Regions from separate parts of the Halomonas sp. IOP_14 genome, predicted to be linked through region 1. Evidence: predicted binding sites of a transcription regulator. Region 1 holds the regulator's gene; each other region holds the start of a gene.
The links. The regulator FNR, encoded in region 1, switches genes on or off when oxygen is low (the NO sensors DNR and NnrR bind a similar motif). The targets are predictions, from matches to a motif close to TTGATNTANATCAA.
Positions count from the first base shown of each region.

Region 2: K7H09_RS08395 (xanthine dehydrogenase family protein molybdopterin-binding subunit) is a predicted target of FNR. The motif match lies at 2,348-2,361, and genes of this name have one in related genera.
Region 3: K7H09_RS12435 (cytochrome ubiquinol oxidase subunit I) is a predicted target of FNR. The motif match lies at 1,999-2,012, and genes of this name have one in related genera.

Region 1 covers NZ_JAINWD010000053.1:17,558-21,779, forward strand. Annotated here, with positions in the region: gene K7H09_RS22265 (DNA polymerase III subunit epsilon) at 1-577, shown strand, start outside; gene ttcA (tRNA 2-thiocytidine(32) synthetase TtcA) at 840-1,760, shown strand; gene fnr (fumarate/nitrate reduction transcriptional regulator Fnr) at 1,753-2,499, opposite strand; gene hemN (oxygen-independent coproporphyrinogen III oxidase) at 2,584-4,017, opposite strand; gene K7H09_RS22285 (sulfite exporter TauE/SafE family protein) at 4,096-4,222, opposite strand, start outside.
Region 2 covers NZ_JAINWD010000008.1:35,314-39,535, reverse strand. Annotated here, with positions in the region: gene K7H09_RS08395 (xanthine dehydrogenase family protein molybdopterin-binding subunit) at 1-2,236, opposite strand, end outside; gene K7H09_RS08390 (MarR family winged helix-turn-helix transcriptional regulator) at 2,446-2,925, shown strand; gene K7H09_RS08385 (N-carbamoylsarcosine amidohydrolase) at 2,970-3,635, opposite strand; gene K7H09_RS08380 (maleate cis-trans isomerase family protein) at 3,686-4,222, opposite strand, start outside.
Region 3 covers NZ_JAINWD010000014.1:95,161-99,382, forward strand. Annotated here, with positions in the region: gene cydB (cytochrome d ubiquinol oxidase subunit II) at 1-314, opposite strand, end outside; gene K7H09_RS12435 (cytochrome ubiquinol oxidase subunit I) at 311-1,882, opposite strand; gene polA (DNA polymerase I) at 2,119-4,222, opposite strand, start outside.

The DNA.
Region 1 (4,222 bases):
TCGTTGTGCAGACTCCCCCTATGCCTGGCTGTTTCAGCCCTATATGGGCGAAGAGCTGGTGGCGCTCGCCTGCACCGCAACGCCCACGCAATCATCACCTGTGATCAGCGTGGCGGCAGTGGTGCTGAGCCATCAGCAGGTGCATACCAGCCGCGCTTTTGTGATCACCCTTGGCAGCGCGAAGCAGCCCGCGAGCGCAACGCTGCGCCGTCATCACTTGCTGTGCGAGGCGGGGGAGATACTGCCACCAAACAGTGATAACTTGAGCGCGCTAGTAGAATTTATCGGCAATCGGCCCATCGTTGGCTGGCAGTTAGAGAAGCGCATTGGAGCATTGAATGCACTACTCAGTAAGCGGCTGAATTTTGCCCTGCCCAACGCCCAGGTCGATGTGGCAAAACTGCATCAGCGCCAACTGCGCCGTTTGCACCCGGAGGTCGAAGCGCCCAGCAGCTTCGCCCAGGCGTTGGCATGCTGGCAAGTACCCGTCATGGGCATGCAGAGTGTGCTTGGAGAGGCCACCGCCAGCGCACTGCTGTATATGCGCCTGCAGCGTATTATGGCGCAGGTGGCATAGTAGTCTCTTTCGTCGTGGCGAGGACAGCTTTCCGCGAGGGCGCTGTGAACCCCTCCCTGGGCGCTACTTTTGTCATCCATGACAAAAGACCCTCGCTCCAAGCTGCCCTCGCACCGAGGTATGGTGCAGCGGTCAAAATAGTCACTTCCAATTGCGATATCTTGTGTGGCTACGTCTGATTAGTTGGGTCAGGCGGTGAGTGTTGTTAGAATAGTTATTACTTTTTTCTCTCACGCCTTCTACCCTCGGCAGTGCTTATACCATGCAAACTCTTGATCACTTTGATCCTGCTCACCTTGATACGGTTGGAGCCACCCCAGCTAACGCTGAGCACGACCAGCCTGAGCTGGCTGATGCGAAGCAGAAGCGTGAATTTAACAAGCTGCAAAAGCGTCTGCGCCGAGAAGTGGGCAATGCGATCATTGATTACCAAATGATCAATGAAGGTGATCGCGTAATGGTCTGCCTCTCCGGTGGAAAGGACAGCTACACGATGCTGGAGATTTTGCGCAATTTGCAGCGCAATGCGCCGGTCAATTTTTCGCTGGTAGCGGTCAATCTGGATCAAAAACAGCCGGGTTTTCCCGAGCACGTATTGCCTGCGTATCTGGATAAGCAGGGCGTGGAGTACCACATTGTCGAGCGCGATACTTACTCGGTGGTAAAAGAGAAAACCCCGGAAGGTAAAACCACCTGCGCGCTTTGTTCACGGCTGCGGCGCGGCTCGTTGTATGGCTTTGCCGAAGAGATTGGCGCCAATAAGATAGCCCTGGGCCATCACCGGGAAGATATTCTCGAAACGCTGTTTCTCAATATGTTCTTTGGCGGCAACCTGAAAGCGATGCCGCCAAAGCTGCTATCCGATGATGGGAAGAATATCGTTATTCGGCCGTTGGCCTACTGCAAAGAGGCGGATATCGCCGAGTTTTCGCGGCTGATGGCGTTTCCGATTATTCCCTGCAACCTGTGCGGTTCACAGCCTAATATGCAGCGTCAGGTGGTCAAAGAGATGCTTGCCGAGTGGGACAAAAAGTTTCCTGGCCGTCTGGAGAGCATGTTCAAGGCCGTCACCAACATTGCCCCTTCCCAGTTGGCCGACCGCAGCCTGTTCGATTTTGAAGGCCTTGAGGCCAAGCAAGCAGAGCTACTGGCGGGGCGTATCCAAGCCTTTAACGTCAGCTAACTGTTTGCTCTTCCTCTTCGGCGAGGGTAATCAAGCGCGGCATATCGAGAATGTTGACCTCTCGCCCTGAGACCGCCACCACACTCTGCTGCTGAAAGCGGCTTAGTATGCGGCTGACCGTTTCCACCGCTAAGCCCAGGTAGTTGCCGATATCAGCCCTGGGCATTGAAAGGCGAAAGCTGTAAGGCGAGTAGCCCCGGCGACGAAAACGATCTGAGAGGGTAATCAAAAAACTTGCCAGCCGCTGATCGGCGGTTTTACGCGAAAGTAGCCGCATCATACGCCGGTCATCGCGCAACTCTTTGCTCATGCTGCGATAAAGCTGGCCACGCAGTTCGGGCAGCTCCTCCGAGAGTAAGTCCAGGCGGTCAAAAGGAATCTCGCAGACGGTGGTCGTTTCCAGGGCGATAACGCTACCGGGGTAATGCTCTTCGTCAATGCCATCCAACCCCACCAATTCACTGGGCAGGTAGAAATTGGTCAACTGCTCGCTGCCGTTACCTTCGGCGGTGATCTGTTTCAAACTGCCCGAACGGACTGCGTAAACGCTGGTAAAGGTGTCGCCCTGACGAAACAGCGGTTCGCCTTTTTTCAGCGGCGCGCGACGACGAATAATGGCGTCAAACTGCCCCACGTCGTCCAGCTCAAGGGCAAGTGGCAGGCACAGTGAGCTCAAACTGCAGGTTTGGCAGCGAGCTTCATGGAGTAGCGAGCGCCGACGGCTCATGGGTTCCAACATGCTTTGCTCCTTGAGAGGGTCCCGCTTATCAATTAGAAAATCCTTACTTATTATAGTCGCTTTAGCATGCCTGCAATAAGGTGATTAAACAATCTTAGAATACTGTTGTCCCGTTTGCCCGGAAAGATGGGTATCAAACGCCATTGCTATATGGCGAATCAGCAGTCGACCCATTGGCGTTGCGTTAAGCTGGTCGCCGCTGCGTGCCAGCAGGCCATCTTGCTCGGCGCTTTGCAGGCGCTCAAGCGCAGGCGCAAAGTAGCGGGGGGCATCAATGTTCCAGCGCTGGCTAACGGCGGTCAGATCAATGCCCATATCGCACATCAGCCGCTCAATCACATCCCGGCGGATCAGGTCGTCATCACTTAAGCGTATGCCACGCACGGTGGCAAGCTGCCCCTGATCCAGCGCCGCTTCGTAGCGGGCCAGATCGCTAGGATTCTGCGCATAGACGTCATCAATACGGGAAATCGCCGATACGCCAAGCCCGATTAAGTCGCACTGAGCATGGCTGGAGTAGCCCTGGAAGTTGCGCTGCAGCGAGCCTTCGCGCTGGGCAATAGCCAGGCTATCGTCAGGGCGGGCAAAGTGATCCATACCGATATGCACATAGCCAGCTGCGGTGAGCATTTCGATGGTGGTGCGCAGAATCGCTAGCTTCTCTTCTCCGCCTGGCAAGTCATCGACATTAATGCGCCGCTGCGGGGCAAAACGCTCGGGCATATGCGCGTAATTAAACACAGAAAGGCGCGCCGGGTTGAGCTCGATCACCTGGCGTAGGGTGTTGGCAAAGCTCTTTTCAGTCTGAAATGGCAAGCCATAAATTAGGTCGAGATTGAGCGAGCGAAAGCCCAGGCGATGCGCCTCCTCCATCAGCGTTTCGGTAAGTACCCGAGGCTGAATACGGTTAATCGCTTTCTGCACCAGCGGGCTTAAATCCTGCACGCCCAGGCTGATGCGATTAAAGCCGAGGGATTCGAGATGGCGCAGCGTAAACACATCCGCTTCGCGAGGATCTATTTCAATTGCGTAATCGCGATCAGCAGACGATGAAAGACCAAAACGTGCATCCAGTCGATCAATCAGGTCGCCCATCTGGTTCAAACTGAGAAATGTCGGCGTGCCGCCGCCCCAATGCAACTGCTCCACCGGTCGTGATGTATCCAAGTGGCGTGCGGTCAGCACCATTTCACGGTCAAGCCGGGCTATATAGGGCTCGGCAAGGGCAGTGTTTTTGGTAGCGATTTTATTACACGCGCAGTAGAAGCAGATCTTGCGGCAGAAGGGCACATGAACGTACAGAGAGAGCGGACGCTTACTGGCATTGCTACGCTCCAATGCCTGGGTCAGGTCGCCAGGGGTAAATTGGTCGTGAAACGACAGCGCCGTGGGGTAGGAGGTGTAGCGTGGGCCGTTGGTGTCGTAGCGACGCAGTAACGCTTCGTCCCACACCGGCTGCATAGGGGCTGCGGCAGCAGCGGGTGCAAGAGGTAAGGCAGCAGGGGTATGAACGGGCATGAAGGGGCGCTCCGACGTTAGGAAATGCCGCTAGCCTAACCCGTGGTTAGGAGGTAAATGTTGAGCCACGTCATGCTATTAGAGGTTGTGTACCGAAAGCGTCCACAGTTGCCACAGTGCAAAAGCGATAATTGTCAGCGCTGCCACGCTGCGGGTCGCGGGGTGACGTATCAAATGGCTGAGCTGGCGGGCAGCCAGGCCAGTG
Region 2 (4,222 bases), on a different contig from region 1:
CTTTCAGTGCATCGCGAATGGTGTCAGGGGTAAAAGGGGGATGGGTAAAGCGTACCCCCGTGGCATCAAAAAGCGCGTTGGCAATCGCGGGAGCGCCGGGCAGTGAGGCGGACTCCCCAACACCGAGTGGGGGCAGTTCAGGGCGATCAAGCAGCATGACGTCGATGGGAGGCAGCTCCGAGAAACGCAGAATAGGGTAGCCGCCCCACTCTCTGCTGGTTGGTAAACCATCCTCAAAGGTTACCCGCTCCTTTAAAGTGCGGCTGAGCATCTGGATCACATTACCATGCACCTGATGGCGAACGCCGGCGGGGTTCACCATCAGGCCCGCATCCTGACCTACATATAGGTTCTCGACGACAACCCGTCCACTCTTCACATTGACTTTAAGCTCAATCACCCAGGCGGCGAGCGCGGCACCAAAGCCGGGAAATTTACTATGTACGTACTGGGCGTAAGCGAATCCTCGGCCGTAGCGCCACTCGCCATCGCTACTCGGATTGGTGTTAGCGGTGCAGGGTTTCCAGTTCGCACGTTCGGCTAACGCTTCGACAAGCTCGCAGGCGCGGTTATCGGCTAAGTAGCGCAACCGATAGGCGACAGGATCTTCACCCGCCAAGTAGGCGAGTTCATCAATATAGCTTTCGTGGGCGAAAGTGCTGGGCAGCGCCGAGACACCACGCAGCCAGGAGGCGCGCACCAGGGTCGGGACGTCGTCGCACACTATTTGGCGATGAGGGTAGCGGTAGGGCGGCACCGATGTTCGATCCCCCATTTCAAAGGGGATATCAATCGGTGGGGCAGCACCGGTCAGCAGTAGTGCCAGGGTGGGCGCACTGTTAGAGGGGTAGCGCGTATTAAAGCGATAGCCTGCTGGGCTGCCATCTGCGTTTAAGCCGCCCTGAATGGCCATATACTGAGCAGCCCCTTTAGGCTCCCAGGTGTGCTCCTGCTCACGGGTTAGTTGTACACGAACAGGTCGACCCACCGCCTGAGAGAGTAGCACTGCATCCGCGCCAACGTCGTCGGCGCAGTTGCGGCCATAGCAGCCTGATGTTTCCATGCGGGTAATGGTGATAACGCCTTCGTCCAAACCGGTAAGGCGGGCGAGGTCGGCGCGCAGGCTGTGTGGATTTTGGGTGCCCGACCATACGTGAAGGCCATCTTCGTTGGCATCGGCGACAGAGCACGAAGGGCCGATGGAGCCATGCAGCTGGAATGGCCACACATAATGACGATTGAGCGGATGCTGTGCGGCAGCCAGAGCGTTATCGAGATCACCCTCTTCGAGGAGTATGCGCTGCTTGCTGGGCAGGTCGAGCAGTGCTTGCTCTATGTTGTCCAACTGAGGCAAGCCTTCGATTGGGCGCCACTGGATCTTTAGCTGTTTGGCTGCGGCAGCAGCCTGCTCTTCACGCTCGGCCACCACGCCAACAAAGTCACCGACCACCACGACACTTACCACACCTGGCAAATGAGCCACAGAGCTTTCATCTACCGCGATTAAACTGTTGCCAATAAAGTCGCCGCTATCATGGCCTACATAAGGCGGACGAATCACTCGCCCATGCAGCATGTTGGGCAGGCGTAGGTCGTGGATAAAAGTCAATTGCCCGGTGGCCTTGGCGGGTATATCCACGCGGGAGGTCGATTGGCCGACCAGGGTATAATGGCTGACCGGCTTAAGCGGCACCTCATCGGCAAGCTTTAATGCATGACGGGTGCCCCGCAGCAACTCCCCAAAGCTAACGGGTGAGCGGTTATTATCACTTGGCGTAATAGCGCCGTTCTGGCAGCTAAGTAGTGAGCGCTCAGTGTCAAAGTGCTTTGCTGCCAGGGTTAATAGGTACTCCCGCGCCTGTGCCGCAGCTCGGCGTAAAGGCTCGGCAGTGATCTGAATCGATGCACTGGCTATGGTGGGGCCTTGGTTGGGGGCTTCAACGGAGTTGCCCAGCACCATGGTGACGCTGTCGAACGCGACGCTGAGCTCTTCTGCAACAATTTGAGCGAGCGCCGTGCGTATGCCCGTGCCCAGGTCTACGTGGCCGTTGAAAGCCACGATATGACTATCGCTCAGTACGGCAATGAATATCTCAGGCTCATGTGGGGTGAAGTTTGAGTGTGTACCTGGCTGTCCAGGCGCGGGCTTGGGGGGCGTAACCGGGTCGCGATAGATCACCAGAACATCAGACCCATACAGCAGTGACTCTCTTGTATAGTCTGATTTATCAGCCATGTCTGCCTCCCACGCTCGCGTTTACGATGATCAGTGCGGATGAATTTTAGGTGATGAAAGAGCGATAACTAAGGTAAGATTATAGCGTGTACGCCATAAAAGCATGATGAATTGATCCAGCGCAAGGAGTATTTCATACGTTGATGCATCATTTTGTTAACCAGTGCCATACTCGATACACGACGTCGCCAATAGATTAAGGATATGGAATGACAACGGATAGTGCGTTCAAACACTCGTCTTCCGGCGAGCACTCTACGCCTTCAGAGCAAGGGTATGATTTTTCTGAGCAAGTAGGGCATCTACTGCGTAAAGCCTACCAGCGGCATACGGCTATTTTTCAGCGCCACAGCAGCGATAAACAGCTCACGGCCATTCAATTTGTAACGCTGTGCACGGTGATGGAGCGCGGCCCTAGCTCGTTAACCGATATCGTCAATGCCACGGCGATTGATCCAGCCACCATCCGTGGCGTCATTAAACGTCTTAGAGCGCGGGGGTGGATCTCGCTAACCACCGACCCCAATGATCAACGCAAAGTCATGGTCGTGATCACTGAGGCCGGGGAGACATTAGTCGAGGCTATGGTGCCCAGTGCCAAGCAAATTAGCGATCAGACCATGAAAAATCTCAACCCGGCAGAGCGGGTTGCCTTAATGCATCTGCTGGAAAAAATGAACGCGGACTGATGACTCAACAGAGACGTCCGCTTCACCTGCGTTTTCGGATACTCCTAACGCTTCATTAAGTATCCCAGTGTTTCATCCAGTCCAATCACATCGCCATATTTGCTATCGATATCAAACAGGTTAGCTTCATGGGGCGCGGGGTGACGGTCACCCACGCAGTCACGCACGACCATCACCCGAAAGCCGTGCTGTACTCCATCAACGGCGGTGGCGCGAATGCAGCCACTGGTGGAGCAGCCGGTAATGATGAGTGTATCGATACCCATGGCGACCAGTGTGGAGGCAAGCGAAGTTCCAAAGAACGCGCTGGCATACTGCTTGGTCATTACCAGCTCATCTTCACGGGGGGCCACCTCGGGGCAGAACTCGGCGTAAGGGTTGCCCGCCACCATCGCCCGCATGACCGGCGCCTTCTTGACCCAAATGCCACCGTCGATTTGATCTGGGGCGTGATACAGGATGTTGGTGTGGATAACAGGCGTGCCAGTGCGCCGTGCGGTATTGAGTAGCGGCGGCATATTGGCCACCGCATCCACCACGCCCTGGGCAAATAGCGGCGAACCTGGTGTGGTGTAGCCTTGCATAAAATCAACCACCAGCAGCGCAGGCGTTTTGCCAAAACCGATGCGCCCATCCCACACGCCTCGGTAGTTGTCCGTGGCAGTGTTATCGCTAACGCCATCGCTGTTATCAGTCGTGTGTGGCGACATGGTCGTCTCCTTAATCAGCACTCTATATCGTCAATAAGTACCTGATTTTGTTAGTAAGCCCCTGACAAGAGGGCGCCCGCGCCCGGTACGATGGGCTCCAGGTCGAGTGCCTTGAGCATGGCATAGGTGGTCGCGATAGCTGCGGTAACCACCGGCTTGCCGGTCAGGGCTTCGACCTTGGCGACGGCCGGTAGTGATGGCATTTGCACACAGGCTGACAAGACGATAGCGTCCACGTTACTTAAATCGAGACTGGCGACGATCTCGGGAAGATTGGCGGGATCGTGGCGAGCGACATCCAGGTTATTGGGGATCTCAAGCGCTCGGTAGTCGAGCACGTCAATGCCTTCCTGACGGATGTAGTCCACCACCATTTCGGTCAGCGGCTTCATGTAGGGGGCCACTACCACCACGCGCTTGGCTTTCATCACACCCAGGGCATCAACCAGAGCACCGGCGCTGGTGACCACCGGCGTGTCGCAACCGTTCTCTTCGGTGCGGCTGCGCAAACGCTTTTGCGACTCTCGGTGGTAGCCGGGCCCCATCGCCATAATGGCAACCAGGCAGGCATACCCCATCACATCCAC
Region 3 (4,222 bases), on a different contig from region 1:
AACGCCAGGGGGCGAAGAAAAAGCGCAAATAGCGTCAGCATCAAGGCGAGATAGAAGCCATTGAAGGCTGTTGCGTAAACTGGAGGCCAAGCAGCAAACAGTGCGCCCCCCGCAGTGACCAGCCAGACTTGATTACCGTCCCAATGAGGCGCCATGGAGTTGATCATCACCCGGCGCTCCTCATCGCCGCGCCCGACCACGTTGAGCAAGGCGGCAACGCCCATATCAAAACCATCGGTGACCGCGAAGCCCACCAATAGCACGCCGATCAGCACCCACCAGACAAACCTAAGGGTTTCGTAGTCCATCATCATGCCTCCCGTGCTGGGGTTGAGATTGGATAGTCAGACTCAGCGTCATCATCCAGGTAACCGCTACCGGAGGGCCCTTTGCGGGCAAAGTGTTGCATCAGCCACATTTCGATGATGACGAAGGTGGTGTAGAGGACGCCAATAGAAATCAGGGTAAACAGCACCTGCTCAGCAGTCAGGCTGGAAATGGCCAAGTGCACCGGCAATATCTCGCCGATTGCCCACGGCTGACGCCCATATTCGGCCACGAACCAGCCCGCTTCACAGGCAATCCAAGGCAGCGGTAGGCTGAACAGCGCGAAGCGAAGTAGCCACCGGGACTTCTCTGGCTGACGACGTACGCTATGCCAGAAGGCCAGCGCAAACAGCAACAGCATGCTAAAGCCCGCGGCGACCATGGCCCGAAAAGACCAGAAAAGCGGCCAAACCTTGGGAATCGACGCTTCAACGGCTTGATCAATTTCGGCTGTGGTCGCATTGGCTACATCGTCGCTATAGGCACTGAGCAGTAGCCCATAACCAAGATCGCTGCGCACTTCCTCGAACCGAGCCATATCCCCTTCGCGCTCTTCATCACTGCGCAGGCGCTGCATGAGTGCGTAGGCTTCCTGGCCATTGACGATGCGCTCGCGGTGCTCTTCCTTAAGCTCCCGAATACCCATCACTTCGGTATTCAGCGAGCGCGTGGCAATCAAGCCCATCACGCCAGGTATGCGGATGGCAAAGTCGGTATGCTGTTCCGCCTCGTTGGGGAGCCCAAATAGCGTGAAAGCCGCAGGTGCGGGATGGGTTTGCCACTCTGCTTCGATGGCGGCCAGCTTGACCTTCTGCACGTCCCCCAGCTCATAGCCAGACTCATCGCCCAGTACAATGACCGATAGCGCGCTGGCCAACCCGAAGGCAGAAGCAATCGCAAAGCTGCGCCGCGCAAAGGCAATCTCACGCCCCTTGAGCAGGTACCAGCTTGAAATCGCCAACACGAAAATCGCCCCGGTGACGTACCCCGCTGACACGGTATGCACAAATTTGACTTGGGCGACGGGGTTGAGCAGCACCTCTGCAAAGCTGACCAACTCCATACGCATGGTGGCTAGGTTGAGCTCCGACCCTACGGGGTGCTGCATCCAGCCATTGGCTACCAGAATCCACAGGGCTGACATATTGGTCGCCAAGGCCATGAACCAGGTAACCGCCAGATGCTTCTCTTTTGACAGGCGATCCCAGCCGAAGAAGAACAGCCCGACCAGCGTCGACTCAAGGAAGAACGCCATCAAGGCTTCTATCGCCAGGGGCGCTCCGAAAATATCGCCGACATAGTGAGAGTAGTACGACCAGTTAGTGCCGAACTGGAACTCCATGGCGATACCGGTCGTTACCCCTAACGCAAAGTTAATACCAAACAGCTTGCCCCAGAATTTGGTCATCTGACGATAAATGGTTTTACCGGTCATGACATAGACCGACTCCATGATCGCCAGCAGTATCGACAGCCCTAGCGTTAAGGGTACAAACAGGAAATGCACCATCGCCGTAAAGGCGAACTGCAACCTGGATAATTCAACAATGTCCATGAGTGACTCCCGATGGATAGCTTAAACACACCTTTCGCCCCACCGGGAAACCACAGACAGGTGCTAACCCAGGCAAAGCGATGTGTATAGGCTATTCCTTCACCCGAGCCAACAATTTGATCTTGATCAATTCCTTACTTAAGCATTGCACTGTTGCGACAATATGCCATCCACCCCTTTCCTCATTCAGAGTCGCAGGCGTAGATGAGCGAGGCTTGTGGTGTTGGTAGTAGGCATTAATGCGCTTCATCCCAATTGGCACCGCTCTCCGCTTCTACAATCAGCGGTACTTTCAGCTCAGCCGCGCCCTGCATGCGTTTTTGCACCTGCTCGATAAAGGCCTCGACCTGCTTCTCGGCGACTTCAAATACCAGTTCATCGTGCACCTGCATCACCATCAGCGCATCGAATTCGCCTTCCGCTAGCCACGCATCCACATTGATCATCGCCTGCTTGATAATATCGGCGGCAGTGCCCTGCATCGGCGCGTTAATCGCGGTGCGCTCAGCGCCTTGGCGGCGGTTGCGGTTTTGCGACTGAATTTCCGGCAGGTAAAGCCGCCGCCCTAATACAGTTTCGACAAAACCATCCTCTGCTGCTTGCGAGCGAATGCGCTCCATATAGCGGGCCACGCCGGGATAGCGGTCAAAGTAACGATCAATGTAGGTTTGCGCCTGGTTGCGCTCGATATGCAGCTGACGCGACAGCCCCCAGGCACTCATGCCGTAGATCAAGCCGAAGTTAATCGCTTTGGCGCTACGGCGCTGATCGCCAGAGACCTTCTCAAGAGAGGTGCCGAAGACTTCTGCCGCCGTGGCGGTGTGAATATCACGCCCTTCGGCAAACGCTTCCAGCAGCCCTTTATCTTCAGATAAATGCGCCATAATACGCAGCTCAATTTGCGAGTAATCGGCGGCGACAATACGGTAGCCTGGGCGGGCAATAAATGCCTGACGAATTTTGCGCCCCTCTTCGGTACGGATGGGAATGTTCTGTAAGTTGGGATCCGACGACGACAGCCGCCCGGTCGCAGTGACCGCCTGATGATAGCTGGTGTGTACCCGGCCAGTGGCTTTATTGAGCAGACGCGGTAGCTTATCGGTGTAGGTGGACTTCAGTTTGGCCAGCCCCCGATGCTGCATAATCACCTTGGGCAGCGGGTAATCCAGCGCCAGCTCTTCAAGCACACCTTCCGCGGTAGAGGGTGCGCCTTTAGGGGTTTTTTTGAGCACCGGAATTTTCTGCTCTTCAAACAGAATTTGCCCCAACTGCTTGGGCGAGCCGAGATTAAATTCGCGCCCGGCCAGTTCAAACGCCTCGCGTTCTAATTCGCCAATGCGCTGCTCTAGCTGCTGGCTCTGTTTGTGCAGTAGCTCGGCATCTACCGCTACCCCGTTGCGTTCGATGCGCGAGAGCACTTTGATCAGCGGCAGCTCAATATTATCCAGTACCTCCGCCAGACGCCCTTCGCTTTCGACCTGGGGACGCAGCGTTTGCTGCAGCCGCAGGGTAATATCAACATCTTCGCAGGCATAAGGCGCCGCTTGTTCCAGGGCAATCTGGTTAAAGGTCAACTGCTTGGCGCCCTTACCGGCAATCTCTTCAAAGGAGATGGTCTTTTCGCCCAGATACTTGAGCGCCAGCGAATCCATATCGTGGCGGGTGGCGGTGGAGTTGAGCACATACGAGGCCAACATGGTGTCGGCAAACGGGCCCGCCACGGAAATCGCATAGTTGGCCAGCACGGAAATATCGTACTTGAGGTTTTGGCCAATCTTGGTCTTGGTCGCGTCTTCCAGCAGCGGCTTTAGCGCCGCCAGCACTGTTTTGCGGTCAAGCTGTTGGGGGGCATCCAGGTAGTCGTGGGCAAGCGGAATATAGGCCGCCTCCCCCGCTTCCAGCGAAAAGCCAACGCCGACGATTTCTGCGTCCATGTAATTAAGGCTGGTGGTTTCCAGATCGAAGCAGAAGCACTCGGCGTTTTGCAGCCGACCCAGCCAGCGATCGAAGTCTGCCTGTTCGAGGATGACCTGATCTTCACGAACAGACGCTTGCACAGAAGTGTTCGCCCCCTCGGATTCGTTACTAACTTCCTCGGCACTTGCGGGCGCAGGCTCGCCGCCTTTGACGTCATCCACGCCCTCGTCTTTGCCTTCCAGCAACTCGCCCAACCACTGGCGAAACTCCATCTCTTTATACAGGGTGACCAACGCTTCACGATCCGGATGGGCAATATCCAAATCGTCCAAGCCCACCGGCAACTCGCAGTCGACTTTGATGGTGGCCAACTGATAGGAGAGAAACGCCTGCTCGCGATGCTCTTCAAGCTTCTTGGGAAGG